4 regions of the Nitratireductor aquibiodomus genome follow, and region 3 is predicted to be linked to each of the others. Evidence: predicted binding sites of a transcription regulator. Region 3 holds the regulator's gene; each other region holds the start of a gene.
The links. Region 3 encodes LexA, which represses DNA repair genes until DNA is damaged. Its sites were predicted from a motif close to TGTTCNNNNTGTGTTCNG; they were not measured.
Positions count from the first base shown of each region.

Region 1 (7,820 bases), 210 kb from region 3:
CGCTTTCGGTGACGCTTTTGCGCAGCGTGTGCTGGAACACCTGTCCCGGCTGGAACTCCTGAAGATAAAGGCCGGCCATTTCGTTCCTCCCGTCGTGCTCCGAAACGATCTTCAGCTTCTTGATAGGCGGGCCGGCCGCGCCCTGCAAGCGGGCACTTATGGTAAACGTTTCCTATACGAATTCACGTTAGGGTCGGTTCAGACAGGGCGGGAGTGTGACTTCGGTGCAGGTGGTTCAGCATTTTCTCAAGTGGACGCAGACAGCAAAAGCGGCTGAACGCGCGGGCGCGGCGGCAGCTCTTGCCAGAGCCTATCTCGATGGAGAGCTTCCGTTCGAGGATCGCTACGCCGCCGAGGCGGCGCTGACAGCCCTGCTTGACGATCCTTCTTCAAAAGTGCGGTCTGCGCTGGCGGAGGCGCTCTCCATGAGCCGGCACGCGCCGGTGCAGGTGGTGGCGGCCCTGGCGGCGGATCAGCCGGATGTTGCCGCGCCGATCCTGGCCCGCTCGCCGGTCTTGTCCGACCCCGACCTGATCGACCGGGTGGCTGACGGGCGCGGGGGGACGCAATGCCTCATAGCGCGACGTCCCCAGTTGAGCATGAGTGTCTCGGCGGCCATCGCCGAGGTTGGATCGCTCGAGGCTTGTCTGGCATTGGCCGAAAACCCGAGCGCAGACATTGCAGCCGTGAGCTTCCGCCGCATGATCGAGCGTCATGGGAGCAATGCACCTCTGCGAGAGGCGTTGGCTGCCGACCCCCGTCTTCCCTCCGATTGCCGCCATGTGCTTCTGACGCAGCTTGGAGAAGCCCTGCGCGACGCGCCGCTCGTGCGGGCGCTGGTGGGAGCGGCACGGGCGGAAAAGCTGACTCGGGATGCATGTATTCGTGCTTCGCTCACGTTGATCGAGACCATCGATCCGGAAGAACACGGAGCAATGGTGGAGCATCTGCGCATTCGCGGAGACCTGACAACGAGTTTCATCGTCAGGCTGGTGGCGCATGGCAAGATCGATTTCTTCGGTCATGTTCTCATGACCCTGACAGGGCAGCCCCTGGCCCGGATCAGCGGGCTTCTGGTGAATGGCCGCGACCTGGCGATGGCTGCGCTGTTGCAGAAGGCCGGGCTTGCAAAGCCCGTTCACCGGCCCATCATCCGGGCTCTGTCCGTCTGGCGCGAAGTGGCGCAGGGAAAGCGCCTGGCGGGCGCACAGGAAGTCTCATGGCTGATGCTGGAGAGCATCGGTGCAACGCCCGGGCAGTCGGGCCCGGCACAGGATGCTGCTGAACTGGCCGGCCTTCTGAGGTCCATCCATCTCGACGCGCTGCGCGAGAACGCCCGCGTGCAGGCGCAGGCTATCGCCGCTGCCTGAACCCGGAAGAACGATCCAAACTGTTGATGGAGCATCGGAATAGCCCGAAAACCGGATTCCACTTTTCGGGCCGATGCTCTAGATATCCAGTTCTTCGGCGAACTCTGCATTCTCCTGAATAAAGCGGAACCGTGCCTCGGGCTTTGTTCCCATCAGAGAATCAATCGCGCTCTTTGTCGCTTCCTGACCGTCGAGAACCGTGACGCGCAGCAATGTGCGCTTGGCCGGGTCCATGGTCGTCTCCTTGAGCTGGCTCGCCATCATCTCGCCAAGGCCCTTGAAGCGGCCGATATCGACCTTGCCGCGGCCGGTGAACTCCGTTTCCAGAAGCTCGTCCTTATGCGCATCGTCGCGCGCATACATCGTCTTGCCGCCCTGGCTGATGCGGTAGAGCGGCGGCACGGCCATATAGAGATGCCCGTTCTCGATGAGCTGCGGCATCTCCTGATAGAAGAAGGTAATCAGCAGCGAGGCGATGTGCGCGCCGTCAACATCGGCGTCCGTCATGATGATGACGCGGTCGTAGCGCAGGTCGTCTTCGCGGTATTTCGACCGCGTGCCGCAGCCGAGCGCCTGGGTGATGTCGGAAATCTGCTGGTTTGCGGCCAGTTTGCCAGTGCCGGCGCTGGCGACGTTAAGGATTTTGCCGCGCAGCGGCAGAACGGCCTGGCTGGCACGATTGCGCGCCTGCTTCGCGGAGCCGCCAGCCGAGTCGCCCTCGACGATGAAGATTTCGGCACCCGCTGCCGCACCCATGGTGCAGTCGGCGAGCTTTCCCGGCAGGCGCAGCTTGCGCACCGCGCTCTTGCGGCTCACCTCGCGCTCCTGACGGCGGCGAAGACGCTCATCGGCACGCGCCACCACCCATTCGAGCAGCTTGGAGGCTTCCTGAGGATTTTCCGCCAGCCAATGATCGAACGGATCGCGCACGGCGTTTTCGACAATGCGCATGGCTGCCGCCGTTGCCAGCTTGTCCTTGGTCTGGCCTACGAATTCCGGCTCGCGCACGAAAACGGAGAGCATGCCTGCGGCTGAAATCATCACGTCTTCGGAAGTGATGATGGACGCGCGCTTGTTGCCCGTCAGTTCCGCATAGCCGCGCAGACCGCGCAGGAGCGCGTTGCGGAAACCGGTTTCGTGCGTTCCGCCTTCCGGTGTCGGCACGGTGTTACAATAGGAATTGAGCATGGCGTCGCCGCCATACCAGGTGATCGCCCATTCCACCGCGCCATGGCCGGAGCTCTTTTCGCTGCGGCCGGAAAACACCTCCTTGGTGACCTGAAACTGGCCGTCCAGCGAGGCGTTCAGATAGTCCTTGAGGCCACCTGGGAAATGGAACGTGGCTTTCGTCGGCGTTTCGTCCTTTTCGCCGATCAGTTCGGGCGCGCAAATCCAGCGTATCTCGACGCCGCCAAAAAGATAGGCCTTGGAACGCGCCATGCGGTAGAGCCGCGCCGGTTCGAATTTGGCGCCCTTGCCGAAGATTTGCTCATCCGGCTTGAACCGCACCTTCGTGCCGCGTCGGTTGTGCACGTCGCCGAGCTTTTCGAGCCCGCCCTGCGGCAGACCGCGCGAAAAGGTCTGGCGGAAGAGCTGGCGATTGCGGGCAACCTCGACTTCAAGAATTTCAGAGAGCGCGTTCACCACCGAGACACCGACGCCGTGCAGGCCGCCGGAGGTCTCATAGACCTTGGAATCGAACTTGCCGCCCGCATGCAGCGTGGTCATGATGACTTCGAGAGCCGACTTGTCCTTGAACTTCGGGTGCGGATCGACGGGGATGCCGCGGCCATTGTCGGTGACGGCGAGATGACCTTCCGTGTCGAGCTCCACTTCAATGAAGGTGGCGTGGCCCGCCACCGCCTCATCCATGGAGTTGTCGATGACTTCGGCGAAGAGGTGATGGAGCGCCTTGTCGTCGGTACCACCGATATACATGCCGGGACGCCGGCGGACAGGCTCCAGACCTTCGAGAACCTCAATGTCGGCCGCGCTGTACCCATCGCCGGAAGCTGCGGGTGCGGGCGAGGGTGCGGGGCGCGAAGCGGGCTTACGCTCGGGCGCTGCCGGCTCCGGCGTTTTCGCACGGTCCACATTGGCAGGCATTCCGGAGAAGAGGTCGTTGTTGTCGTCCATGAAGCGTGTGGTTTCCTGTCCGCGAATCACCTCGCAGTTTGCCATGGTTTCCATGGCAAAGCGAAGCCTGTTCCGGTTCCGTTCGGAGTGTGTGGACGACGCTTTAACAGAAAGCGCGGGCCCGCGCCAAGAGGTGCGGTAAAAATGGGCGATCATCTCCCCGGGGGGGGGGAGATGATCCGTTTCGTGCTGGTTAGCTAGCCAGGGCCTCGATGGGCGGGCAGGCGCAGACCAGATTGCGGTCGCCGCTGACATTGTCGACGCGCGAGACCGGCGGCCAGTATTTGGACGCGGAAGCAAGCGAGCCTTCGGGGAAGGCGGCTTCGCTGCGGCTATAGGGATGTGTCCACGCGTCTCCCATCAGTTCCATCGCCGTGTGCGGTGCGTTGGCCAGTGGATTGTCGTCCTTCGGCCATTCGCCCTTCTCCACCTTCGCGGCCTCCTCGGCGATGGAGATCATCGCCTGGCAGAAGCGGTCCACCTCGCTCTTCGGCTCCGACTCGGTCGGCTCCACCATCAGCGTGCCCGCGACGGGGAAGCTCATGGTCGGGGCGTGGAAGCCATAGTCGATGAGCCGCTTGGCGATGTCGTCGACGGTGACGCCGGCGCGATCCTTGAAGACCCGCGTGTCGAGAATGCACTCATGCGCGACACGGTCGTTGCGGCCCTTGTAGAGCACCGGGTAGTGGTCTTTCAGGCTGTGGGCGATGTAATTGGCGTTGAGGATCGCCATTTCCGTCGCCCGTTTGAGGCCGTCGCCGCCCATCATGCGGATATACATCCACGTGATCGGCAGGATCGACGCGCTGCCATAGGGGGCTGCTGCCACCGCACTGCTGCTGCCGAGCGCGACATGACCCGGCACGAAGGGCTTCAGATGCGCCTTGACGCCGATGGGGCCGACGCCCGGTCCACCGCCGCCATGGGGAATGCAGAAGGTCTTGTGCAGGTTGAGGTGGCAGACATCCGCGCCCAGATCGCCCGGCCGCGCAAGCCCGACCATGGCGTTGAGATTGGCGCCGTCGAAATAGACCTGACCGCCATGTTCATGGATCACGGCGCACATATCGCGCACGCCTTCCTCGAACACGCCGTGGGTTGACGGGTAGGTCAGCATGAGCGCCGCCAGCTTGTCGGCGTGCTCTTCCGCCTTCGCCTTCAGGTCGTCCTGATCGATATTGCCATCGTCCGTGCAGCGGACCACCACCACCCGCATGCCGGCCATGGAGGCGGACGCCGGGTTGGTGCCGTGGGCGGAGGAGGGGATGAGGCAGATGTCGCGATCGGCCTCGCCGCGCTCGGCGTGATAGCGGCGGATCGCCAGAAGACCGGCATATTCGCCCTGGCTGCCGGCATTGGGTTGCAGCGAGACCGCATCGAAGCCGGTGATCTCCGAAAGCCAGCGATCAAGATCGTCGATCATGCGACGATAGCCCGCCGTGTGCTCCGGCGGCGCGAACGGGTGAAGACCACCCACTTCCGGCCAGCTCACGGGCATCATCTCGGCGGCGGCGTTGAGCTTCATGGTGCAGGAGCCGAGCGGGATCATGGCGCGGTCGAGCGCAAGATCCTTGTCGGCGAGCCTGCGCAGGAAGCGCATCATTTCCGTTTCCGAGCGGTGCGAATGGAAATCCGGCTGGGTGAGGAAGCCTTCGCCGCGCGCTGTGGCCGGTGCAAGGCGCGGTGCGCTTTCCGGCAGCTTCGCGCCGAACAGGGCAGCGAGTGCAGCCAGATCGTCCTCGGTCGTCGTTTCATCGAAGGTGACGCCAACGCGGTCCGCATCGATGACACGCACGAGACGGCCTTCGGCTTCGGCTCCGGCCGCGATCTCCTGCGCCTTGCCGGGAACGGAGGCGGTGACCGTGTCGAAGATCACGTCGCCTGCAAGCGAAAGGCCAGCGGCCTTGAGACCCGCATGGAAACGCGCTGCGTGGTCGTGCACCTGCTCGGCAATGGCGGCGAGCCCTTCGGGCCCGTGCCAGATGGCAAATGCTGCGGCCATGTTGGCAAGCAGCGCCTGCGCGGTGCAGATGTTGGAGGTCGCCTTGTCGCGGCGGATGTGCTGCTCGCGGGTCTGGAGCGCCAGACGGTAGCCCGGACGGCCATGCGCATCGGTGGACTGGCCGACGAGACGACCGGGCATGAGGCGCGTGAGCTTGTCCGACACGGCGCAATAGGCCGCGTGCGGGCCGCCAAAGCCCATAGGCACGCCAAAGCGCTGCATCGAACCAACGGCGATTTCGGCGCCGAGCGCTGCCGGTGTTTCGCTCAACAGAAGGCCAAGCGGATCGGCGACCATGATGACGATGGCCCCCTTGTCCTTCGCGTCGGCGATCAGCGCGCTGTGGTCGCCATAAACACCATAAGTGTCGGCCCACGGAACGATAAGGGCGAACGTGTCATCATCGATCGTGTCGCCATCAACCTCGATGCCAAGCGGTTCGGCGCGGGTGACCACCACATCGCGGGTCTGCGGGTGCAGTTCGCCGGCAATTGCCAGCTTGTTGCGCCTGGAGCGGTGATGACGCCAGGCAATGCCCACGGCTTCGGCCACGGCGGATCCTTCGTCCAGCAGCGAGGCGGAGGCAACCGGCAGGCCGGTCAATTCCGTCACCAGCGTCTGGAAATGGAACAGAAGCTCAAGGCGGCCCTGGCTGATTTCCGACTGGTAGGGTGTATACGCCGTGTACCAGGCAGGGTTTTCAAACAGGTTACGCTGGATGACCGGCGGCAGTTTCACGCCGTGATAGCCCGTTCCGATGAAGCTCTTGAGCACGCTATTCTTGCTCATGGCTGTACGGAGTTCGGCAAGCGCTTCGGTTTCGCTGGCCGCGGGGGGCAGGTCGAGCGCACGGTCAAGGCGGATCGAGTTCGGAACGGCCTGCGCGATCAGCGTCTCCAGCGAAGGGACGCCAAGGGCTGCGAGCATGGCCTTGGTTTCCTCACCGCGCGGGCCGATATGGCGGGCGGCAAAAGGGAGTGTTTTGGCGGACATGGTGTTTCCTCAGGCAATCGACGCCTTGTAGGCGGCTTCGTCCATCAGGCCTTCGAGCTGGCTTTCGTCGGCAAGCTTCATCTTCCAGAGCCAGCCATCGCCGGTGGGAGCGGAGTTGATGAGGGCGGGCTCGCTGGTCAGGGCGTCGTTCACTTCCGCGACCTCGCCATCGGCGGGCGCATAGACATCGGATGCGGCCTTGACGGATTCGACCACGACGGCGGTGTCACCTTTCGAGAGCGTGGCGCCGGCTTCCGGCAGCTCGACAAAGACCAGATCGCCAAGCTGTTCCTGCGCATAGTCGGTGATGCCGACGGTTGCGACGCCGTTCTCGACTTTGATCCACTCGTGATCTTCTGTGAAATAGGTCTGGCTCATCTGGCTGTTATCCTTTTTTGTAGCGCTGCGGCGTGAAGGGAAGGGAGTGGACGTCAAGTGCGATGCGGTTGCCGCGCACTTCAGTAAAAAGACGGGTTCCGGGCTCGGAGAGCGTTTTTGTGACATATCCCATGGCGACCGGATGACCCGCCGAGGGACCAAAGCCACCGGAGGTGACGCGGCCGATCTTCTCGCCTGCCTCATTGATGAGCGGCGCACCGGCGCGCACGGGCTGGCGTCCTTCCGGCTTCAGGCCGACGCGTTTTTCCTTTGCGCCATCTGCGATGATCTTCTGCAGAGCCTGCGCGCCAACGAATTTGCCTTCTTCGCGCAGCGCCTTCGGAACCGCCCACAGGATCGCGGCGCTTGCCGGGTCGGTGTTCTCGTCCAGGTCCTGGCCGTGCAGGCAAAGACCCGCTTCTAGGCGCAGGCTGTCGCGGGCCGCAAGACCGACCCATTGAACGCGTTCATCGTCTAGCAGCGTTCGGGCGAAGCGCTCGGCTTCATCGAGGGGCAGGGCGATCTCGAAGCCGTCTTCACCGGTATAGCCCGAGCGGGCAGCAAACCAGCCCTCGCGCGGCTCCATACCGGTCATGAAGGTGAGATCGCTCAGATCGAGGCCGGCAGCGATCATGACGGCTTCTGCGTGGGGCCCCTGCAGCGCCAGAAGAACGCGTTCGAGCCGCGTGAACGAAACGTCGAAGTCTCCAGCGATGGCGCGGAAATGGGCTTCGTCACTGTCGGCATTGCCAGCGTTTGCAACCACCATGAAGCGATTTTCGCCAAGGCGGGTGACGATCAGATCGTCGATGATGCCGGCGTTCTCGTTGAGAAGGACGGTGTATTTTGACTGACCTTCTCTCAGGGCTGCTGCATCGAGCGGGCAGGCGCGCGACAGGAAATCGGCGGCACCGGTGCCTTCGACCTCGAAAAGCTGCATG
Region 1 covers NZ_FNSL01000001.1:671,264-679,083, reverse strand. The annotation lists gene BLW55_RS03235 (MaoC family dehydratase) at 1-79, opposite strand, end outside; gene BLW55_RS03230 (DUF2336 domain-containing protein) at 225-1,370, shown strand; gene parE (DNA topoisomerase IV subunit B) at 1,449-3,506, opposite strand; gene gcvP (aminomethyl-transferring glycine dehydrogenase) at 3,700-6,501, opposite strand; gene gcvH (glycine cleavage system protein GcvH) at 6,511-6,879, opposite strand; gene gcvT (glycine cleavage system aminomethyltransferase GcvT) at 6,887-7,820, opposite strand, start outside.
Region 1: the regulator LexA is predicted to act here: its motif matches at 3,575-3,592, upstream of parE (DNA topoisomerase IV subunit B).

Region 2 (7,820 bases), 3.2 Mb from region 3:
GCCATGCTTGTGCAAAAGCCCGATCGCCTTCTCAAGCGCCGCGTCGTCGCACTGATTGTCCTCGATGGCGCTTTTCCAGAATGCCCGTTCGTCTGGGCTGCCGCGGCGATAGCTCAGGATCACCGGCAGGGTCACTTTGCCCTCGCGGAAATCGTCGCCGACATTCTTGCCGAGGTCCGAGCTCTTGCCGCCATAGTCGAGTGCATCGTCGACAAGCTGGAACGCCAGGCCGAGATTGGTGCCGTAGGAGCGCAGCGCCGCGCGGTCGTTGCGGGTCGCGCCTGCCACAACGGGGCCGACTTCGGCAGCCGCAGAAAAGAGTGCGGCCGTCTTCGCCTTGATGACCGCCAGATACTCGTCTTCGGTCGTCTCGAGGTTCTTGGCGACGCTGAGCTGAAGCACTTCGCCTTCAGCGATGACAGAAGCAGCGGTTGACAGGATATCCAGCGCGTCGAGCGAGCCGACCTCGACCATCATGCGAAACGCCTGGCCGAGCAGGAAATCGCCCACCAGAACGCTTGCCTGATTGCCCCAGATCATGCGCGCTGTCTTGCGGCCACGGCGCAAATCGCTTTCATCCACCACATCATCATGCAGCAGCGTGGCCGTGTGCATGAACTCCACGCTGGTGGCGAGCTTCACATGCCCCTCACCCTCATAATCGAACATCTGGGCGGCGGCGAGCGTCACCATCGGGCGCAGGCGCTTGCCGCCGGAGTCGATGAGATGTTTTGCCAGTTCCGGGATAAGCTCGACGTCCGAGCCCGCCTTCGACAGGATCAGCTCGTTGACACGCGCCATTTCGTCAGCGGTCAGGTCCATGAGGCTTGCGACGGAGGCTGCGCCACGCTTGCCATCGAGATTCAACACTACACCCACAGATGGTCCTCCAATCACGACCGGAGACGGACCGGCACGGCCGGACCGAAACGTTCAAAACATTCCGGGCAATCTAGTGCCCTGCCCCCACGCGGGGCAAGCGGCGAATGCGCACGGGGCGTGCGCCCGTCAATCACGAAGTCGTTTACAGGGGTGGCGCAAACTGTCAACGTCACGCCCATGATAGAACTCATCCGCACCAATGATCCCGTGGTCATCTCCTTCGTGGAAAGCCTCCTGCGCGACGCCGGCATTGCCTTTTTCGTCGCCGACCAGAACATGAGCATCATGGAAGGCTCTCTCGGCATTCTGCCGCGACGCGTGATGATCGACGAGGATGACCGGGATGCAGCACGTCAATTGCTGAAAGACGCCGGCATCGAGCACGAAGCGCGCTCCGACGACAAGAAGAATGCCTGACACGAATACCCAGGCGCAGCACAGCGTCGATTCCTTCCATCGGGATGCGTTCCGGCTCGTCCAGCCCACGGGTCGCGGGCATCGCTCGGGCGTGGATGCCATGCTCGTGGCCTCTGCCCTGCCGGGCGGCCTTGAAGGAGTGGTCGCCGACCTTGGCGCGGGCGCGGGTGCTGCCGGTTTCGCCGTCGCCGCCCGTTGTCCCAAAACCTGTGTCACCCTTGTCGAGAATGCCCCGGAAATGGCCGAATGCGCCCGCCGCAGCATTGCGCTGCCGGAAAACGCCGCCTTTTCCGACCGTATGCGTCTGATCGAGGCCGATGTCACGCTTTCAGGCGATGCGCGCGAGGAGGCGGGCCTTTCGCGCAATGCCTATGCCGCCACCATCATGAACCCGCCCTTCAACAGCGCCAGCGACCGCGCCACGCCGGATGCGCTAAAACGGGCGGCCCATGTCATGGACGACACGCTTTTCGAAACATGGCTGCGCACGGCAGCCGCCATCACCATGCCCGGCGGGCTCTTGGCGCTGATCGCCCGCCCCGCTTCGCTGTCGCCCATTCTCGACGCGCTAAGGGGCCGTTTCGGCGGTGCGCGCATCGTGCCGGTGCATGGCCGCGCCGGCCACCCGGCCATCCGCATCCTCCTGCGTGCGCAAAAGGGCAATCGTGCCGGGCTGTCGCTCGAACCGCCCCTCATCCTGCGCGACGAGGACAACCGGGTAACAGAACGCGCCGAGGCGCTAACCAACGGGCAGGCGGCGCTTTTCGGCGATTGAACGAGCCCGGCCATTGCACGAACCGCGCAAATGCCTACATGCTCACGAGCAACACGTTCCTTTCTTCTGGAGTAAGCACGCCCTTGCGACGCCTTGTCAGCCGCCTCGTTCCCAAAAAGCTCCGTGGCGATGCCGTCACCATTCCGGTGATCCGGCTCTCCGGCGCGATCATGCCGTCCAACAGCCTGACGCGCCAGAATCTGTCGCTTGCCACCACCGCGACCGTGATCGAGAAGGCGTTTGCCGTGCCCGATGCGCCAGCCGTCGCCATCGCGCTCAATTCGCCGGGTGGCTCGCCCGTGCAGTCGCGCCTGATCTTCCGCCGCATCCGCGATCTGGCGGTGGAGAAAGACCGGAAGGTCTTCATCTTCGTCGAGGATGTGGCCGCTTCCGGCGGTTACATGATTGCCGCAGCGGGCGACGAGATCATCGCCGACCCCTCTTCCATCGTCGGCTCCATCGGCGTCGTGTCCGCCGGCTTCGGCTTTCAGGAGCTTATCAAGAAGATCGGCGTTGAGCGCCGCGTCCACACGGCCGGCCAGAACAAGGCGATCCTCGATCCCTTCCAGCCGGAAAAGAAGGAAGACGTCGAGCGCCTGAAAGCCCTGCAGCTCGAAATGCACGAGATGTTCATCAATCTCGTCAAGGAGCGGCGCGGTGCCAAACTCGCCGACGATCCGGAGCTTTTCACCGGCGCCTTCTGGACGGGCACCCGCGCGCTCGATCTAGGTCTGGTCGACGGTCTCGGCGACATGCGCTCCGTTCTCAAGGAACGCTATGGCAGGAAAACGCAACTCGCGCTCATCACCCAGCCGCGCGGCCTGTTCGGACGCAAGCTCGGTATTTCCAGCAGCGCCGGCAGCATTCCGGATCTCGGTGCTGCAATCGCCGGCAATGCCGCCACGGGTCTGATCGAGGCTGCCGAGGAACAGGCGCTCTGGCGCCGTTTTGGACTTTGACGAGGCGCGCCCGGGCGTTAAACTCGCGCGCGAAACCGGAGGATCGACAATGCCGCAACTGATCTTCTTTGCCGCGGTCGGCGTGGTGGCCTATGTCGGCTACCGCAAATTCGTCCGCGAGGCAGAGCGCGTCACTGCAAAGGCGCGGCGCGCACGCAGGGAAGCGGCGAATGGCAGCATGGGTACGCTCGTCTACGACCCGAAGACCGGCGAATACCGCGTCGCCAAAGACTGATACCTGAGTAGAAGCATGCAAAGCATGATCGCCCCCGCCAAGGTGAATCTGGCGCTGCACGTCACCGGACGGCGCGCCGACGGCTATCATCTGCTGGACAGTCTTGTCACCTTTTCCAGGCATGGCGACCTGCTCGAGGTGGAAGGCGGGGCGGAAGACGATTTCTTCGTTTCCGGCCACTTCGCCGCCCATGTCCCCATCGGCGAGACCAATCTGGTCACCCGCGCCCGCGATCTTCTGCGTGAAACATTCGGGGAGAGAGCCGGCGCACCCGTCCATCTGCACCTTGAAAAGAACCTGCCCGTCGCCTCCGGCATCGGTGGCGGTTCGGCCGATGCGGCTGCCGCGCTCAGACTTCTCGTCCGCCACTGGCAGATCGACGTCGACGAGGTCGCCCTGGCAGAGCTCGGCCTTCGCCTCGGTGCGGATGTCCCCATGTGCCTGTCATCGAAACCGCTTCTTGCGCGCGGCATCGGCGAAGCGCTTGAAGAACTGCCGCATTTCCCCGCGCTGCCGCTTGTTCTCGTGAACCCCAACATCCCGCTCTCCACGCCAGATGTCTTTTCAGGGCTTGAGCGGCGCGACAATGCTCCCCTGCCCGCCCTCGACACGTTCCCCGACGCCGCATCGGCCGCCAAATGGCTCGAAGCCGCTCGCAACGATCTGGAAGAACCGGCCTGCCGGCTCGTACCGCAGATCAGGGATGTGCTTGGCGCTCTCGGGGAAGCGGGCGCGCTTGCCGCCCGCATGTCCGGCTCCGGGGCCACCTGTTTCGGCGTCTTCGGCTCGCCGCACAAGGCGCGTCAGGCCGCATCCATTCTTGAAGCCCGTCATCCCGACTGGTTTGTCCTTGCCACCCAAACCACTGCCCCAGAGCACGGCCAGACCGAGCACAGCCAGATCGAGCATGACCATGCCCACTACGCCCGCGCGTGAGTTCATCCCCGTCCGCTTCGCGGTGCTGACCGTTTCCGACACGCGCGGCCTTGAGGACGACCGCTCCGGCCAGACGCTGGCCGAACGCATCGATGAGGCCGGCCACACGCTCGCCGACCGGAAAATCGTCGCAGACGATATCGAAGCCATCCGCATGGCTGTCAAACTGTGGTGCGCCGATCCAGGGGTCGATGCCGTCATCACCACGGGTGGCACCGGCTTCACCGGGCGCGACGTGACACCAGAGGCGCTGGAACCGCTGTTCGACAAGCGCATGGACGGGTTTTCGCAGGTCTTCCATCGCATCTCCTACGAAAAAATCGGCACCTCCACCGTCCAGTCGCGCGCCACCGCAGGGCTTATCGACCAGACCTTCGTCTTCGTATTGCCGGGCTCCACCGGCGCCTGCCGCGATGCCTGGGACGGTATCCTCAAAGACCAGTTCGACTACCGGCACATGCCGTGCAATTTCGTGGAAATCATGCCGCGCCTGGCCGAACATCTGAAGCGCGGCGGCGGCAAGTCCGCCTGATCCCTTCCTGACCTTGAAATCAAGTAGACTGCGGCACCGTCCCCGCGAACCCTTTTGCACGCCTGTGGAAAATTCGCGCGCCTCGATTCTGCCAAAAGTTCTTGCTTTGTTCTCATTCATCGAATAGGAATAGATTCATCGGCAGCGACGCTGATTCTGCTTTCCGCTTTAGTCCCCGCGTACTGGAAAGCCAGCGAAATCGCTCAGTCATGGAGCAAGCCATGGAACAGATTGTGAGAGCAGATGCAGCCGCCTTCGATGGCGGCGGGGCCGCGATGGCCAACACGGTGATCGACCGGTCGGGCATTCGCATCGATTCCGAGCGCCGGCGGGGCCGTGCTGCGGGCATCAATCCATCAGGCCGCTATGAGCCGGTCTCCCGTCATGTCTTTGACGATGGCTGGGGCTCGCTTGAGGAATTGCCCCCCTTCAAGACCGAGGTTCAGGTTGAAAGGCCGCGCACGATCATTACGCGCAACGCCTCGCCCGACATCTCCTTCGACCGTTCCATCAATCCCTATCGCGGCTGCGAACATGGCTGCGTCTACTGTTTTGCACGTCCCACCCATGCCTATATGGGCCTGTCGGCGGGGCTCGATTTCGAGGCGAAGCTCTTTGCCAAGCCGGATGCCGCCCGGCTTCTGGAACGCGAGATTTCCAAACCGGGTTATCAGCCGCGCACCATCGCCATCGGCACCAACACCGATCCCTATCAGCCCATCGAAAAGAAATACCGCATCATGCGCGAGATTCTCGAAGTGCTTGAGGCGCACGGGCACCCGGTCGGCATCGTCACCAAGTCGGCGCTCGTCATGCGCGACATGGATATCCTCTCCCGCATGGCCGAACAGGGTCTGGCGAAGGTGGCGCTTTCCATCACCACGCTCGACCGCAAGCTTGCCCGCACCATGGAGCCGCGCGCGGCAACGCCCCCGCGACGTCTGGAGACCGTGCGGGCGCTGAGTGAGGCCGGCATCCCCACATCGGTGATGATGGGGCCTGTCATTCCCGGCCTCAACGATTGCGAGATAGAGCGCATCCTGGAATCGGCGGCCACTGCCGGCGCGCGCGAGGCGGGCTATATCATCCTGCGCCTGCCGCTCGAGGTCAGCCCCATTTTCAAGGAGTGGCTTCTGCGCCATGCACCCGACCGTTATCGCCACGTCCTGTCCCTGATCCGCTCCATGCGCGGCGGCAAGGATTACGACGCCGAATGGGGCAAGCGGATGAAGGGCACCGGCCCCTATGCCTGGCAGATCGGCCGACGCTTCGAGATCGCGGCAAAGCGGCTCGGGCTCAACCAGGAAAAACGCAGGCTGAGAACGGACCTGTTCAGGCAGCCGCAGCCGGGAGGCGAACAGCTCATGCTGCTTTGACAGCGCCCTGCCCGACCCGCCTCCTGCTTCGGCATCGCAGATCAACGCATCAGAGCGGCACCCTGTTTCCGTAAAACGGCGCCGTTTCCGACAGCACACCCTTCCCGTCCGGCTTGCATCCCCGTAGCCGACGGAAGCTTCCCGGCCCATCCGCCCCCTCGTTGCCGGGAGGCCCTTGCGGAGAATCGGAAGCGATGCGAGCATCGCCGCATCATGGCTCGCACGCGTTCCGATTCTCCCACTCTTTTCGACCTGCCCGTTCGTCCCGACTTCCAGATGGAGGCCGGTCTTCTGCGCGAGGGGCTTGCCCCCGTTGCAGGGCTCGACGAGGCGGGACGCGGTCCGCTGGCAGGCCCTGTTGTCGCCGCCGCCGTTATTCTCGACGCAAACCGCCTTCCTGAAGGGCTGGACGATTCCAAGCGGCTTTCCGCAGAGGCGCGCGACAGGCTCTTCGAAGCCATCATCGAGATGGCCGTCAGCGTCTCCGTCGCGTCCCTCAGCGCTGCAAGCATCGACGGATCCGACATCCTGCGCGCCAGCCTTGAGGCCATGCGCCGCGCAGCAGCCGGGCTTTGTGTCACGCCGCTGTTTGCACTGGCCGATGGCCGCGATGTGCCGCCGGGGCTGTGCTGCCCGGCGCGTGCCGTGGTGAAGGGCGATCAGCGCAGCCAGTCCATCGCCGCTGCGTCCATCGTCGCCAAGGTGACGCGGGACCGCATGATGACGCGTGCGGGCGGTGTGACACCGGCCTACGGTTTCGAGACGCATATGGGCTACGGTACCAAGCGCCACCGCTCAGCCATAACGGAGCATGGCGCGGTGTCGCGCCTGCACAGGATGAGCTTCGCCCCGCTGCGCGATCTTGGACCGTCGCTACCCGCCTCAGACAGGCGAGACGCCGATCAGCCACTGGTGGAGGCCGGCGACAAACACGCCATAGATCGCCAGCCCGCCTAGAACGGCAATCGCATCCCCCGTCCAACCAACAGGCTGCCTGACCTTGCCCTTGCCGGGCTGGTTCGCAGCCGAAATCCAGTCGATTGCCGCCCAGACGGCGAAGCCGCCGAAAAGCGCTACGTCTGCCAGCGTTCCGTTCGCCATGAGATGAGCGAGGCCCCACAGAACGGTCGCCAGCAGCATGGGATGGCCGACAGTCATACAAATTCGGCTCGGCACATAAGCCGCGATGAGCAGCGGAAAGACGGGCAGAAGGAGAACAAGCGCCAGATGGCGCAGCGATAGGGGCGGTGCGTAAACCGGCGACGGGTCCATACGCGCCAGGCCATAACCCCAGACAATCAGCACCAACCCGACAAGCGAGACTCCGGTGTATGTGAGAAGCCACGCGCGTTCGCCATTGCTTGCCATCATCTGCGCGCGGAAGCCCGGCGCTACGATCCGCAAGGAATGGACCGCCAGGAAGAGGACAAGCCCGGTCACAAGTACCGACATGGAGTTCTCCGTTGCATATCGAATTTTAGTTAGATACTATAACTAAAATTAGAGACCGTAGCGATGCAAATGAAATCTGCAGAGAAATCCGGGGTGCCAAGCCGAAAAGAGGTTCAGCGTGCCGCCACGTTTCGTGAGATTAATTCCATCGCGCGAAATCTGCTTGTTGAAGACGGGAGCGGCGCCGTCACCATAAACGCCATCGCGCGTCGGATGGGCATGAGCGGTCCTGCGCTTTACCGCTACTATCCGAGCC
Region 2 covers NZ_FNSL01000001.1:3,707,856-3,715,675, reverse strand. The annotation lists gene BLW55_RS17510 (polyprenyl synthetase family protein) at 1-879, opposite strand, end outside; gene BLW55_RS17505 (putative signal transducing protein) at 1,060-1,299, shown strand; gene BLW55_RS17500 (tRNA1(Val) (adenine(37)-N6)-methyltransferase) at 1,292-2,074, shown strand; gene BLW55_RS17495 (S49 family peptidase) at 2,158-3,033, shown strand; gene BLW55_RS17490 (hypothetical protein) at 3,083-3,268, shown strand; gene BLW55_RS17485 (4-(cytidine 5'-diphospho)-2-C-methyl-D-erythritol kinase) at 3,293-4,204, shown strand; gene moaB (molybdenum cofactor biosynthesis protein B) at 4,182-4,736, shown strand; gene BLW55_RS17475 (PA0069 family radical SAM protein) at 4,958-6,112, shown strand; gene BLW55_RS17470 (ribonuclease HII) at 6,326-7,069, shown strand; gene BLW55_RS17465 (NnrU family protein) at 6,995-7,564, opposite strand; gene BLW55_RS17460 (TetR/AcrR family transcriptional regulator) at 7,634-7,820, shown strand, end outside.
Region 2: the regulator LexA is predicted to act here: its motif matches at 4,833-4,850, upstream of BLW55_RS17475 (PA0069 family radical SAM protein).

Region 3 (7,820 bases):
GGAGCAGCGATTGAAGCCGGGGAAATCCAACGCGATTTCAGATGCATATGGCAGGTCTGTGAATGATGTCACTGACAAATTGCCGCAGACTGCCCGCCAGGAGACACAATCGGGTCTTTTCCGAAGCCTCCCCACTGGGCTAGACAAGTGCAAGGGAGGACCTCATGCCAGGCTACGAGACCGTATTCAATGCCTTTGTCACACTGCTCGTGACCGTGGACCCACCAGGCCTCGCCCCGCTCTTTCTCGCCCTGACGGTGGGCATGAACCGGTCGGAGCGCAACCAGGTCGCTGTTCGGGCGGCGATCATCGGCTTCGCGGTCCTCGCTCTCTTCGGTGTGGCCGGCAGCGCCATACTTTCCGTGTTCGGGATCACACTGCCCGCTTTCCGCGTGGCGGGCGGCCTGCTGCTCTTCTTCATCGCCTTCGAAATGATCTTCGAGCGCCGCCAGGAGCGCCATGAGAAAAGCGCCGAGCGCGCCATCACCCGCGACATGATCCGAAACATCGCCGCCTTTCCGCTGGCGATCCCCCTGATAGCCGGCCCCGGCGCGATTTCGGCCACCGTTCTGCTTTCGGGTTCCTTCGGCGGACTGGCCGGAAGTGCCGCACTGCTGGCAATCCTGGCGACAACGATCGTCATCACCTACGCCGTCTTCACGCTTGCCGAGCGCGTCGACCGCTTCCTCGGCGAGACAGGACGCTCGATCCTGACACGCCTTCTCGGCGTTATACTGGCCGCGCTCGCCGTGCAGTTCGTCGCCGACGGCGCCAAGGCGCTGTTTGCGGCACCGTAGCCCCGGTAAACCGCGCGCAAATGCCGGGAGTTGCGGAACACAACTGGAACATATAGAGTATGTTCTGGTTTTGTTTTTAACTGATTCTCGGTGGCGCCCATGCTGACCCGCAAGCAGCACGAACTTCTCCTGTTCATCCACGAGCGGCTGAAGGAGACAGGAATCCCGCCCTCCTTCGATGAAATGAAGGAAGCGCTGGACCTTGCCTCGAAATCCGGCATTCATCGATTGATCACCGCGCTCGAGGAGCGTGGCTTCATTCGCCGGCTTCCCAATCGGGCCCGTGCACTGGAAGTTCTGCGCCTCCCTGATTCGATTGCTCCCGGCCTGAACCCCGGCGCACGCAAATTCTCGCCCAGCGTCATTGAAGGCAGCCTCGGCAAAGCCCCCTCGCCCCAGCCAAAACCCGCCGCCAGCAATGATGACGGTCTGGCCGGCGTCGTTTCCGTGCCGGTGATGGGGCGCATCGCTGCCGGCGTTCCCATCGACGCCATTCAGCACCAGACACATTCCATCGCCGTCCCCCCGGACATGCTGAGCGGCGGCGATCATTACGCGCTGGAGGTCAGGGGCGATTCCATGATCGAGGCAGGCATCTTCGATGGTGATACCGTCATCATCCGCGAAACCCAGACCGCCAATCCGGGCGAGATCGTGGTCGCGCTGGTGGATCAGGAAGAAGCAACCCTGAAACGCTTTCGCCGCAAAGGCGCGTCGATTGCCCTTGAAGCTGCCAACCCGGCCTATGAGACGCGGATTTTTGGCCCTGACCGAGTCAAGGTTCAGGGGCGCCTGGTTGGATTGATGCGCCGTTACTGAAGTATATTGCGGTCAGGTGGAAAAACCTGACTGCAAAATCTTCCAACGCGGCGACGGCGGGTCGAGCCGTCTGCGTAGACCCGCCCATTTCTCTTCCACAGCCAGATACGCCCCGTTCGTTTCTCCCCGCCGGTACGTCCCGCTCGCTTCGACCTTTCAGCGGACGTGTTCGGGGAACTGAGACTGTAGAACCTGGGGCAGCATCTCGGGCAGATCTTCTGCGATGAGCCCGCGGCCGAACACTCTGCCGGCCTCCGCATGAAGCCAGATACCCGCGCAGGCCGCTTCAAACGCCGGCATCGTCTGTGCCATCAGACCAGCGATGATCCCGGACAGGACATCGCCTGAGCCGGCTGTCGCCAGGTGCTGCGTTGCGTTCACATTGATGGCTGCCCGCCCGTCAGGCGCCGCGACCACCGTATCCGGTCCCTTGAGCACGATTGCTGCACCTGATCGCATGGCTGCCTCCCGGGTCCGCTCCACTTTCGAGACCTCCGGCGCATCTTCAAGACCTGGAAACAGGCGCCCGAATTCCCCTTCGTGCGGTGTCAGAACGACTTGCGCGGCGGAGGCTTTGATCATGGCGAAAAGCGTCTCCGGGTCGCCGCGAAAGGCGGTGATTGCATCCGCATCGAAAACCAGTCCGCCCGCGGCGCCCGCCCGGTCGAGAAGGCTCCGCGCAAAACTTCGCGTTCGCTCGCCTGTTCCTGCCCCCGGCCCCAGCACAGCGCCGGAGGGGCCGCGATCACTGAGGAACGCCTCCAGTTCCTCGACCGTATCGGCCCTGCGCAGCATGATCGAGGTCAGATGCATTGCGTTGACGGAAAGCGCGTTGGCGGGTGAAAGCACGGTCACGGCGCCTGCCCCCGCCCGCGCTGCGCCGCGCGCTGCAAGACGCGCCGCTCCCGTGGACGTGGCGCCGCCGGATATGACGGCCACATGCCCGCGCGAATATTTGTGGGCGCTGATGCCGATCTCCGGCAAGGCTGCCCGCCACAGCGCGGGATGGTTCTCCCAGGTCTTGCATTCGGCTCGATTCAGTGTTGTTTCGGCTATGCCGATATCCGCGACAAGAAGCTCACCGCACATCTGCCGGCCGGGCACGAGCACGTGCCCCGGTTTCTTGCGGAAGAAAGTCACGGTCAGATCCGCCTGAAACGCAGCGCCAAGCGGCTTCCCGGTAAGCCCGGAAACGCCGGACGGCAAATCGATCGACACCACGGGCAGCCCGCTGGTGCGCACCCGTTCTATGATTGCAGCCTCGCGCCCTTCGACAGGCTTCGACAGACCAGCGCCGAACAGCGCATCCACCACAAGCCATCGCTCAACGGGTTCGAACTCCGAATACGACTTCGGTTCAACAGGGCAAGCCCGGCGCGCCCTGGCCGCATCGCTGCCCGCCGCCGGTTCGGTTTCGGCAAACAGCCGGACCTGTACACCCCGCTCCACAAGCAGGCGGGCAACGACATAACCATCGCCACCATTGTTGCCAGGGCCGCACAGAACCAGAAATCCCTCCGCCTCGGCGAAACGTTCGAGGATCGCAGCAGCCACCACCGCACCGGCATTCTGCATCAGACCGTAGCCGTCCAGAGGTCCGGCATCGACCGCCTTGCGATCCACACTGCCCATTTCTTCAGGCGTCAAAATCTCCAAACGCATCACATCTTGCCGCTTTCTTCGGCGCATTGCATATTTTTTAGGCAAGCCGCAAACTGCGCAGCACACCGCATGGTTCCTCGATAAGCTCCGGAGGCCCGACCTGACATGTCGCTGCCCGAACAATCCACGCGATTTCGCCCGTGCGGACACAGAATGCAGCGACTGGCACGCTTCATGCAAGGCTCCCGCACGAGTTGGCATGTTTCGTGCTTCAACCAAACCGGAGCAACAAGGGGCGCGGGATCACCGTTCCTGAACTCATTTGGAGGCCACTGAGGCATGAAAAAGGTCGAAGCGATCATCAAACCGTTCAAGCTCGACGAAGTGAAGGAAGCCCTTCAGGAAATCGGCCTTCAGGGCATAACCGTGATCGAGGCCAAGGGTTTCGGTCGCCAGAAGGGGCATACGGAGCTCTATCGAGGGGCCGAATATGTCGTCGATTTTCTCCCGAAGGTGAAAATCGAGGTCGTGCTCCCGGACGAGACCGTGGACGCCGCGATCGAGGCGATCCGCAAGGCCGCCCAGACCGGGCGTATCGGCGACGGCAAGATTTTCGTGACAAATGTGGAAGAAGTCATACGCATCCGCACCGGCGAGACCGGCGCTGACGCTGTTTGATCCACAACCACTCTCTTTCCCGGAAAACCTCCGGGATCATCAGGCAAGACCATCGCAAATAGGAAGGCGAATATGACCACTGCACAAGACATCATGAAGCAGATCAAGGAAAACGACGTGAAGTTTGTCGATCTGCGCTTCACCGATCCCAAAGGCAAGCTGCAGCACGTCACCATGGATGTCTCCGCCGTGGATGAGGACATGTTCGCCGACGGCGTCATGTTCGACGGCTCGTCCATTGCCGGCTGGAAGGCCATCAACGAGTCCGACATGGTGCTGATGCCCGAGCCCGACACGGCTCACATGGACCCGTTCTTCGCACAGTCGACGATGGCGATTTTCTGCGACATTCTCGATCCGATCTCGGGCGAGGCCTACAATCGCGACCCGCGCGGCACGGCAAAGAAGGCGGAAGCATTCCTGAAGTCCGAGGGCATCGGCGACACGGTTTACGTCGGCCCCGAGCCGGAGTTCTTCATCTTCGATGACGTGAAGTACAAGGCCGATCCGTACAACACCGGCTTCAAGCTCGATTCCAGCGAGCTTCCCACCAATGACGATGCGGACTATGAAACGGGGAATCTGGGTCACCGTCCGCGCGTAAAGGGCGGTTACTTCCCGGTTCCGCCGATCGATTCTGCGCAGGACATGCGTTCCGAAATGCTGACGGTTCTGACCGAAATGGGCGTTATCGTTGAAAAGCACCACCACGAAGTGGGTGCGGCACAGCATGAGCTGGGCATCAAGTTCGAGACGCTTCTGAAAAGCGCCGACAGTGTCCAGAAGTTCAAATATGGCGTCCACCAGGTGGCCAATGCCTACGGCAAGACGGCAACCTTCATGCCCAAGCCCGTCTATGGTGACAACGGTTCGGGCATGCATGTGCACCAGTCGATCTGGAAAGAAGGCAAGCCGACCTTCGCCGGCAATGAATACGCCGGCCTGTCGGAGAACTGCCTCTACTATATCGGCGGCATCATCAAGCACGCCAAGGCGATCAACGCCTTCACCAACCCGATCACCAATTCCTACAAGCGTCTGGTTCCGGGCTTCGAAGCACCGGTTCTGCTTGCCTATTCGGCCCGCAACCGCTCCGCTTCATGCCGCATCCCGTTCGGCTCCTCGCCGAAAGCCAAGCGTGTCGAGGTCCGCTTCCCCGATCCGGGCGCGAACCCCTACCTCGCCTTCGCCGCCATGCTGATGGCCGGCCTTGACGGCATCAAGAACAAGATCCATCCCGGCCAGGCCATGGACAAGGATCTCTATGACCTGCCGCCGAAGGAGCTGAAAAAGGTGCCGACCGTCTGCGGCTCGCTGCGCGAAGCGCTCATGAGCCTCGACAAAGACCGCGGCTTCCTGAAGGCAGGCGGCGTGTTCGACGACGATCAGATCGACGCCTATATCGAGCTGAAAATGGCGGAAGTGCTGCGCTACGAAATGACGCCGCACCCGGTCGAGTTCGAGATGTACTACTCCGTTTGATCGCAGCTGTTGGGGCGATCGGGGCTCCGTCTTCGGACGGGGCCCTTTTTGTTTCAGCCTCTGGTGCCGCGGCTTTGCCAGTCCCGCGCCAGAGCGGGGAGATCTGCACGTTCCCGAAATGCACGCGTCACCTCGCCAAAGGCAAAGCGGATCGAGTTTTCGACAATTTCCCGGTCGAAGCGTTTCAGTTCATCGGCAATCGGCGCCCATTTGAACAGCGCCTTCGGACTTTCCGCAAAACAGTCACCACTGGTTGCCGCATTCTGCCAGTGCAGATCGGCGATGCGATCGTGAAATCGCTCCCGCCACTCTTCCACGATTTGCGCATCAGGCAGCGCCTCGGCGTTTTGGGCCAGCCCCGCTGCATGGCAGTGACGGGCGAGCGCGCCCGCCTCGTCCTGACTCAGGGCGCCTTCGGCTCCGACCTTTGCAACCGCGTGAATGGTAAGGTCAGACAGGCAGGCCGCGAAAACGTGGAGCTTGGCAATGTTGATGGAACCGATGAAAACGTCGTCTTCGAACATAGACGGATAGCGCGTGCCCATGCGGGCTTTCAGGTATCCGTAAAGCTTCTTCTGGGCAACGAATGAAGAACGTGTCGCGACGAAACTGCACAGGGACGGGATATCGTCAATTACGCTGTTGTCCCGCCGCAGGCTGAGACGCCCGGCAGCTTCACGCAGGAATGCCATCCCCCTGGACCAGGCAACACCCATAAGACACGTCCTCCCGTCATACGACCAATGTCTCGATTTCCATTGATCAGAAGATGCCCAATGCTTGAGACATGCCATTGTGATTCCTAATCAGTAGAACCGCAATGGCGGCAGTTAACGACTTTCGTCGCTGACGTTCTTAGGGAGGAGGACACCATGTCCGCTAATAACGCAGATGATGTGAGGGATCGTTACTGGGCCAAGACCAGGAACCTGACAATCGTGGTTCTGGCCCTGTGGGCGTTCTTCGCACTTGTCATTCCAGCAATGGTTTCGACACTCAATCAATTCACGTTTCTTGGCTTTCCCTTCGGCTACTACATGATCGCCCAGGGTTCGCTCATCGCCTTTGTCGTCATCATCTGGGTGCAGAACTGGCGCCAGGATGCCATCGACGACGAATTCGGCTTCGGCGAAGAAGAATAGGGAGGAACCGGCATGGCTTTGATACAGGGACGGTTCATCGACAATATCGGCCGGGTGTACGCACTCTACACCGGTGGCTTCCTCGCCTTCATCCTCTTGATGGCGGTTCTGGAACAGCTTGGCGTAGGCGCCGACACGATCGGCATTCTGTTCGTCGCCTTCACCATCGCGATCTATGCCCTCATCGGCTGGCTGTCGCGGACCATGGAGGTTGATGCCTATTATGTGGCGGGGCGGCAGGTGCCGGCCGTCTACAACGGCATGGCAACAGCGGCCGACTGGATGTCGGGCGCATCCTTCGTTGCCCTTGCAGGCGGTGTCTATTTCGGCGGCTATGGCTACATGGCCTTCATCGTCGGTTGGACGGGCGGCTATGTGCTCGTCAACTCGCTGATGGCGCCCTATCTGCGCAAGTTCGGCTGCTACACGGTGCCTGATTTCATCGGCACACGTTACGGCGGCAATCTTGCGCGCCTGTGCGCCGTAATCGTTCTGGTTGTGGCTTCGTTCACCTATGTGACGGCGCAGATCAACGCAACGGGCACGATTGCCGCGCGCGCCCTGCACATTCCATTCTCCTACGGCGTCTGGTTCGGACTTCTGGGCATTCTGCTCTGCTCAATGCTGGGCGGCATGCGCGCCGTCACCTGGACCCAGGTGGCGCAGTACATCGTGCTGATCATCGCCTATCTCGTGCCGGTCATCTGGATGTCGAATGCACAGGGCTTCGGTATCATCCCGCACTTCACCTATGGCGAAGCGGCGTCCACCATGGCGCAGCTCGAGGCACAGTATGGGCTTAATCCGCCAGCGGAAGCCATTGCCGGCCTTTCGGTGCTCACCACACCGCACACAGGTCCGGTTGGTGACTATGCAGAGTGGAAGTTCATAACACTTGCTCTGTGCATGATGTGCGGCACGGCTTCCCTGCCCCACATCCTGATGCGCTACTTCACGACGCCGACCGTTCGTTCGGCGCGCAAGTCGGTCGCATGGTCGCTGCTGTTCATCTTCCTGCTTTACTTCACAGCCCCGGCCCTCGCCACGCTCACCAAGCTGCAGCTTCTCGATCCGAATCTGCCGACGGCGATCATCGGCAAACCGTTCGAGGAAGTGGCTTCACTGGCATGGATCCAGAACTGGGCAAGCGTTGGCTTCCTCGCCATCGCGGATCAGAATGGTGACGGCATCCTGCAGCTCAACGAGTTCTTCATGCGGCCCGACATCGTCGTTCTGGCCACCCCTGAAATCGCGGGCCTGCCCTATGTGATTTCCGGTCTCGTTGCAGCCGGCGGCATGG
Region 3 covers NZ_FNSL01000001.1:460,767-468,586, forward strand. The annotation lists gene BLW55_RS02175 (MarC family protein) at 165-797, shown strand; gene lexA (transcriptional repressor LexA) at 897-1,616, shown strand; gene BLW55_RS02185 (NAD(P)H-hydrate dehydratase) at 1,773-3,278, opposite strand; gene BLW55_RS02190 (P-II family nitrogen regulator) at 3,558-3,896, shown strand; gene glnA (type I glutamate--ammonia ligase) at 3,969-5,378, shown strand; gene BLW55_RS02200 (hypothetical protein) at 5,432-6,094, opposite strand; gene BLW55_RS02205 (DUF4212 domain-containing protein) at 6,251-6,520, shown strand; gene BLW55_RS02210 (sodium:solute symporter family protein) at 6,533-7,820, shown strand, end outside.

Region 4 (7,820 bases), 110 kb from region 3:
CGGGTCCATGAGGGGCAGGTCGCCCGGCTGTCCGCCCGCGGCCCAGAGCCTCGCGCGCTTCGCCCATCCATCGAGCTCGTCGGGAGGATATGCGGTCGGGATGTCGTCCTCACCGCGCTGCAGGCGGGCATAGACGAAATCGCCGGTCACGTCGGCGATCTCTGGGTAAGTGTTGTGATGCGCATAGCAGACTGCCGCACCGTATTTGCGCACAAGCTGAGGAAATTCCGGTGTACAGAAGGTCTCGTTGCGCACCTCCAGAACATGTCGGAGAGGCACGCCGTCGCGCTCGTGCGGCAGCAGTTTCAGAAAACCCTCGAAATCCTCGGGATCGAACTTTTTCGTCGGCGCGAACTGCCAGACCAGCGGGCCCAGCTTCTCGCCGATCTCGGAAATTCCCGATCCAAGAAATTTTTCAAGAGATTCAGATGCTTCCGAGAGAACCTTGCGGTTCGTCACAAAGCGGTTTCCCTTGAGTGAAAAGACAAACCCGTCCGGCGCTTCACTTGCCCATTTGGCATAGGTGGCCGGTTTCTGGCTGCCGTAATAGGTGCCGTTCACCTCGATTGTCGGCACCTGCCGTGAGGCAAATTCGAGCTGTCGCTTCTTCGGCAGGTCGTCGGGATAGAACGTGCCTTCCCATGGCTGAAACGTCCAGCCGCCCATGCCGGCGCGAATGGTGCCTGTGGTCATCGGTCTACTCCGCTGCCTGTGCCTTGCCGGCGGGCCGGCGCTCAAGAAGTTCTTTCAGAAATTTGCCGGTATAGCTGCGCGGCTCGGCCATCACGTCGTCGATGGAGCCGGAGGCAACAAGCTCGCCGCCGCCATCGCCGCCTTCGGGACCCAGATCGAGGATCCAGTCGGCGGTCTTGATGACTTCGAGATTGTGCTCGATCACCACGACCGTGTTGCCCTGGTCGACCAGTTCATGCAGCACTTCAAGCAGCTTTGCCACATCGTGGAAATGCAGGCCCGTGGTTGGCTCGTCCAGAATGTAGAGCGTACGGCCCGTGGCCCGTTTCGACAGTTCCTTGGCGAGCTTGATGCGCTGCGCCTCGCCGCCAGAAAGCGTGGTGGCCTGCTGGCCGATATGGATGTAACCGAGGCCGACGCGGGCGAGCGTGACCAACTTGTCGCGCACGGCAGGAACGGCCGCGAAAAACTCCACGCCTTCATCCACCGTCATTTCCAGCACATCGGCAATCGACTTGCTCTTGAAGGTGACTTCGAGCGTCTCGCGGTTGTAGCGCTTGCCATGGCAGACATCGCAGGTGACGTAGACATCCGGCAGAAAGTGCATCTCGATCTTGATGACACCGTCGCCCTGGCAGGCCTCGCAGCGGCCGCCTTTGACATTGAACGAGAAGCGCCCGGGCTGGTAGCCGCGCGCCTTGGCTTCCGGCAGGCCGGCAAACCAGTCGCGGATCGGCGTGAACGCGCCGGTATAGGTGGCCGGGTTGGACCGGGGCGTGCGCCCGATCGGAGACTGGTCGATGTCGATCACCTTGTCGAGATGTTCGAGCCCTTCGATCCTGTCATGCTCGGCGGGCTGTTCGCGCGAGCCCATGATCCGGCGCGAGGCGGACTTGAACAGTGTCTCGATCAGAAGTGTGGACTTGCCGCCACCGGAAACGCCGGTGACACAGGAAAACGTTCCGAGCGGCACTTCCGCCGTCACGTCCTTCAAATTGTTTCCGCGCGCGCCCACGACGCGGATGCGGCGCTTCTTCGGGATTTCACGGCGCTGCTCGGGCATCTTGATCCCCATCGCACCGGTCAGATATTTGCCGGTGATGGAGGCCGGACTGGCCATGATGTCGCGCGGCGTGCCTTCGGCGATGATCTGGCCGCCGTGGACGCCAGCGGCAGGGCCGATGTCGACCACATGGTCAGCCGTCAGAATGGCGTCCTCGTCATGCTCGACCACGATCACCGTATTGCCGAGATCGCGCAGATGTCTGAGCGTTGCGAGAAGCCGGTCATTGTCGCGCTGATGCAGGCCGATGGACGGCTCGTCGAGCACATAAAGAACGCCGGTCAGGCCGGAACCGATCTGTGAGGCAAGCCGGATGCGCTGGCTCTCGCCGCCCGAAAGCGTGCCCGAATTGCGCGAAAGCGTCAGATAGTCGAGGCCCACATCGTTGAGAAAGCGTAGCCGCTCGCGGATCTCCTTCAGGATGCGGACCGCGATCTCGTTCTGCTTGTCATTGAGATGCTCAGGCAGATCCTCGAACCATGCACCCGCCTTGCGGATCGACATTTCGGTGACCTGGCCGATATGCAGGCCGTCGATCTTCACCGCCAGCGCCTCGGGCTTCAGGCGGTGTCCGCCGCACGCCGGGCAGGGGTGGGCCGACATGTAGCGCTCGATCTCCTCGCGCATCCAGGCCGATTCGGTCTCCTTCCAGCGGCGCTGGAGATTGACCACGACACCCTCGAAGGGTTTTGTGGTCCGGTAGCTGCGCAGGCCGTCATCATAGTCGAAGACGATCTTCTTCTCGCCCGTGCCATTCAGGATCGCATCCTGCCCGTCGGCCGGCAGGTCGCGCCAGCGGTCGCCCACCTTGAAGCCGTATTCGCGTCCAAGCGCCTCCAGCGTCTGCAGATAATAGGGCGAGGTCGATTTCGCCCAGGGTGCAATCGCCCCTTCGCGCAGGATCGCATTGTCGTCCGGCACCACCAGATTCGGATCGATGGCGCGCTGGCTGCCGAGCCCGTCGCAGGTCGGGCAGGCGCCCGCCGGGTTGTTGAACGAGAAAAGCCGCGGCTCGATTTCCGGAATCGTGAAGCCGGAGACGGGGCAGGCGAATTTTTCCGAAAAGACGATGCGCTCGTGCGTCTCGTTCTTCGATTTGTTGGCCCCGCCACCCTTTGCGGTCGCCTCGTCGGACAACGGCCTGTCTGCAAATTCGGCAATCGCCAGCCCTTCGGCGAGTTTTAGGCAGGTTTCGAGCGAATCCGCGAGCCGCGTTGCCAGATCATCCCGAACCACGACGCGGTCCACCACCACGTCGATGTCGTGCTTGTATTTCTTGTCGAGTGCCGGCACCTCGGCGATCTCATAGAACGTGCCGTCCACCTTGACGCGCTGAAAGCCCTTCTTCTGGAGTTCGGCCATCTCCTTGCGGTACTCGCCCTTGCGTCCGCGCACGATGGGAGCGAGCACATAAAGCCGCGTGCCTTCCTCCAGTGCCATCACCCGGTCCACCATCTGGCTCACTGTCTGGCTCTCGATGGGCAGGCCCGTGGCCGGTGAATAGGGCACGCCCACACGCGCGAAGAGCAGGCGCATATAGTCGTAAATCTCCGTCACCGTGCCGACGGTGGAGCGCGGGTTCTTCGACGTCGTCTTCTGTTCGATCGAAATGGCCGGAGAAAGCCCGTCGATCTGGTCGACATCCGGCTTCTGCATCATTTCCAGGAACTGGCGCGCGTAGGCCGAAAGGCTCTCCACATAGCGTCGCTGCCCCTCGGCATAGATCGTGTCGAAGGCGAGCGACGACTTGCCGGAGCCCGACAGGCCGGTCATGACGATCAGCTTCTCGCGCGGCAGGTCGAGATCGACATTCTTCAGATTGTGCTCGCGCGCACCGCGAATGGTAATGGACTTGTGTTCTGGCATGCCCCGTCGCTGCCTGTCTTGAGAAACCGGATTGGCCGGCAGCATGCCGGTCCGTGCATCATGTAGGAAGCGGCACGCAAATGTCGACCGCAGCGCCAGGGATGACGCCAGCCGGTATCGCTTCGCCGCAGATACGCCAATGCCACTCAACGAGCGGAAGGGCGCATATTCTTCCTTTAACACGCTTGCCCGGCTGATGGGCAAGCAAAAAGAACAAAGACCGAACGTTCTCCTGACAATTCTGGCAGGAGCGTACGGTTCGTTACAGGCGATCACATTTGCTGGCATAGCGGGCCATTCGCTTGACCGGCGAAACCCGAAGGCGCAGTATGCCCCGGTCAGCGCTCGCGGCTTTTGAGCACTCGCAGGAGGCGCCGGTGGGCGCATCGGCTGCGCATCGCCGCTTGAGCACGCTGACGCCGAGCAAATGTCCGAAACGCGAAGAAGGAGGAAGGCATGAATCCACCTGACCGATCCACCAGGCTTCGCCTCGATCGCGAAGCCACAGCTGGCTGATCGGTCCGCTACGCATTCGGCGCATTGCGCGACGCATGTGTTTCGGTTCCGGTCCAGGGCGCATGACGTTTCTGGAGAACGCATTCGCCGGCAGGCATGACAACGCTGGCGGCTGGCTGCCCCCGAAAATCAGATTTACTTGAAGACAGGGTTGGTGAAACCGCCCTGCCTGACGACACCGGTAAACCATTCCCGGTATGGAGGGTCAGAAGACCCGGAGCCCCGCGCGACCAGAAGGCGGCGGGGCTTTTCCTTGCAATGCCGGACCGAAGCATCGCGCAGGGGGCCGCGGAAGGTGCCCCGGACGGCGCCCTTGAAGGCATTGACAGATGTTCGTCGAATGTGAACATAATAAGAACAAATGAGCTGTGGACGACAGCGGAGCGGGCAAAGGCGAAGAGCGCGCGGCAGTTCCGCTTGCGATAAGGTGCGCGGCAGATTTCGGACAAGCGTGGAGAAGCGTTATGGCGGGCAGCGTCAACAAGGTCATTCTGGTGGGAAATCTGGGCGCCGACCCGGAAATTCGCCGGCTCAATTCCGGCGATCCGGTGGTCAACATGCGGATTGCCACATCGGAAACATGGCGTGATCGCCAGTCGGGCGAGCGGCGTGAGCGTACCGAATGGCATAATGTGGTGATTTTCAACGACAATCTCGCCAAGGTTGCCGAGCAGTATCTGAAGAAGGGCGCCAAGGTCTATATCGAGGGCCAGCTCCAGACGCGCAAATGGACCGACCAGAACGGTCAGGAGCGTTACACGACCGAAGTCGTGCTGCAAAAATTCCGCGGCGAACTGCAGATGCTCGACACGCGCGGCCAGGGCGGTGACAGTCAGGTCGGCTATGGTGGCGGCAGCGGCAATCGCAGCTCCGATTTTGGCCAGTCCGGCCCTGCCGACAGCGGCGGCGGCGGAGGCGGAGGCGGCTACTCGCAGAACCTCGACGACGAAATCCCGTTCTGATCGGGAACAGGGTCGTGTTGAAACCCGGCAGTGCCGCCCCGATCCATGGACGTCTCCCTGGTATCTGGGCATGGCGCGCCGGGTTTTTCGCATTTTCAATCGTGTTCGCGACGTTCACATCGGCAGTGACCGCCGGTGAAGCGGACGTCGTCGACGTGAAAATCGTCGCCGAGACCGGCGGCACCTACCGCTTCGACGTCACCGTGGAACATGCAGATGAAGGGTGGGAGCACTACGCGGATCAATGGGACGTGCTCGACGATGCCGGCAATGTCCTCGGGTCACGCAAACTCCTGCACCCGCATGTGAACGAACAGCCATTTACCCGCAGCCTCTCTGGCGTGTCACTGCCTGACGGGCTGACCCATGTCACCATTCGCGCACGCGATTCCGTTCATGGATTTGGCGGAAGAGAGGTGACGCTGCCCATTCCCGGCCGCGGGGACGGGTAAGGTCATCAGCCCGGATCTCTCCTGAAATACAATTGCGCCGCCGGCGGATACCTGGAGCGGTTCACCGTTTCACGGAAACACTGCTCCGTTCTGTCTCTCTGATTTCCCGCATTTGCGCTGACGTCAGGTGATTCCACCTGACTGCAAAATGCTCTGGAGGCTATGCCAGCATCAGAACGCGGCAGCGTGAACCCGGCTCGGCAGCCGGCGCGCCTGGTTCGCGCACGATAAGCGCATTGGCCGCGGCCAGGGTGGTTAACATGGACGAATCCTGCAGCGAAAAGGGCGTCGCGATCAGCCCCTCAGGGCCGGAAGCGACCGAAGCGCGGATATAGTCGCGGCGATCGTCATTCTCGCGCAGGGCACTCGCCAGAACCGCAGCGCGCAGATCCGGCGTGTGGCTGCGCTGGCCAAGGCGGGCAACAAGCGGGCGCAGGAAAAGATGGGCGCAGACAAGGCTTGAGACCGGATTGCCGGGAAGGCCAAGCACCCGCATGGTTCCGGTGGTATCGGGCCGGGAAGTGGAATTCGGGTTTCGGCTGTTCCGATGTTCCAGCCGGCCAAACATGAGCGGCTTGCCCGGGCGCATGGCGATCTTCCAGAAGTCGAGCGACATGCCGGCGTCAAGCAGAGCCTGCCGCACCAGATCGCGAGCCCCCACGGAGGCGCCGCCAAGGGTTACAAGCACATGCGCGCCCGCCGCGACGGCCCTTTGCACTGCGGCGGTGATCGCGGCGCTGTCGTCGCCGACAATGCCGAGATCGAGGATCCGGGCCCCTTCGCTTTTGCCAAGAGCCCCAATGGCGAACCCGTTGGAGGCCACGATCTGATCGGGGCCGCAGGCCTCGCCCGGTCGCACCAGCTCATCGCCCGTGGCGATGATGGCAACCAGCGGACGCTCGGTTACCGAAAGCATCGCATGGCCGGCGGCAGCGGCGAGACCGACACCGGCCGGCCCGAGCCGGCGCCCCTGTTCAAGAACGACATCGCCTTCGACAAAATCGAGCCCAGCCCTGCGGATGTGGCGCCCGCTGGCAACCGTGCTCGTTGCTTCGATGCTGCCATCATCCTGAAGATCGGCATTTTCCTGAATGAGAACCGTATCGGCGCCTTCCGGCACCGGCGCTCCGGTGAAGATGCGAACGGCCTCGCCAGCGCCGACCGCGCCGTGAAACCGATTGCCGGCAGCCGATTCCCCGATCACCCGCAACCGCACCTCACGCGGTGTTTCGACATCCGCAGCCCGCACGGCGTAACCATCCATGGCCGACGCGTCGAAAGGTGGCTGTGTGCGCATCGCCGAAAGCGGGGTGGCCAGAACACGTCCGTCCGCCTCTTCGATCGGCACCATTTCACCGGGCAGGGCCTTCACGCCGTCGAGAATGCGCTCCAGAGCCTCATCCACCGGCAGAAGCGTCATGTCGAAGGCTCCGGTGCGCGCCAGTCGCCGGATTTGCCGCCGGTCTTTTCCAGAAGGCGAACGTCTCTGATGATCATTCCCTTATCCAGCGCCTTTGCCATGTCGTAAATGGTCAGGCAGGTGATGGAGACGGCCGTCAGCGCTTCCATTTCAACCCCGGTCTGGCCGGTCACCCGCACACGGGCTCGCACTCTCAGGCCGGGCAGCGCGTTATCCGCCTCGATTTCCACCACCACTTTGGAAAGTGCCAGCGGATGGCATAGCGGAATGAGGTCAGATGTCTTCTTGGCGCCCATGATGCCGGCTATGCGCGCGGTGGCAAGCACATCGCCCTTCTTGGCATTGCCTGAAAGGATGGCTTCCAGCGTTTGCGCCTGCATGACGACAGCGCCTTCGGCGACGGCCTCCCTGCGGCTTTCCTGCTTGCCGCTCACATCCACCATATGCGCTTCTCCGGAAGCGCCGATATGCGTCAGCTTTCCGGTGTCGTCGCTCATCGTTCAGCCTGCCGGATTTGCGGTATCGAGCCCCAGCAGGGCACGGGTCGCGCCTGCGACATCCTCCTGCCGCATCAGGCTTTCGCCGACCAGAAAGGTGTTCATGCCGGCACGCGCCAGGCGACGGCAATCTTCATTGGTGAAGATGCCGCTCTCGCCAACCACCAGCCGGTTTTCAGGCACGCGTGGGGCCAGCCGTTCGCTGGTTTCAAGGCTTGTTTCAAAGGTGCGCAGATTGCGATTGTTGATACCGATGAGGCGTGACGAAAGCTCGAGAGACCGCTCCAGCTCACGCTCGTCGTGGACCTCGATCAGGCAGTCCATGCCGAGTTCGAGGGCCGTATCCTCAAG
Region 4 covers NZ_FNSL01000001.1:347,903-355,722, forward strand. The annotation lists gene BLW55_RS01650 (DUF72 domain-containing protein) at 1-693, opposite strand, end outside; gene uvrA (excinuclease ABC subunit UvrA) at 698-3,622, opposite strand; gene BLW55_RS01660 (hypothetical protein) at 3,762-3,980, shown strand; gene BLW55_RS01670 (single-stranded DNA-binding protein) at 4,603-5,100, shown strand; gene BLW55_RS01675 (hypothetical protein) at 5,202-5,552, shown strand; gene BLW55_RS01680 (molybdopterin molybdotransferase MoeA) at 5,713-6,972, opposite strand; gene moaC (cyclic pyranopterin monophosphate synthase MoaC) at 6,969-7,469, opposite strand; gene trpC (indole-3-glycerol phosphate synthase TrpC) at 7,473-7,820, opposite strand, start outside.
Region 4: the regulator LexA is predicted to act here: its motif matches at 4,481-4,498, upstream of BLW55_RS01670 (single-stranded DNA-binding protein).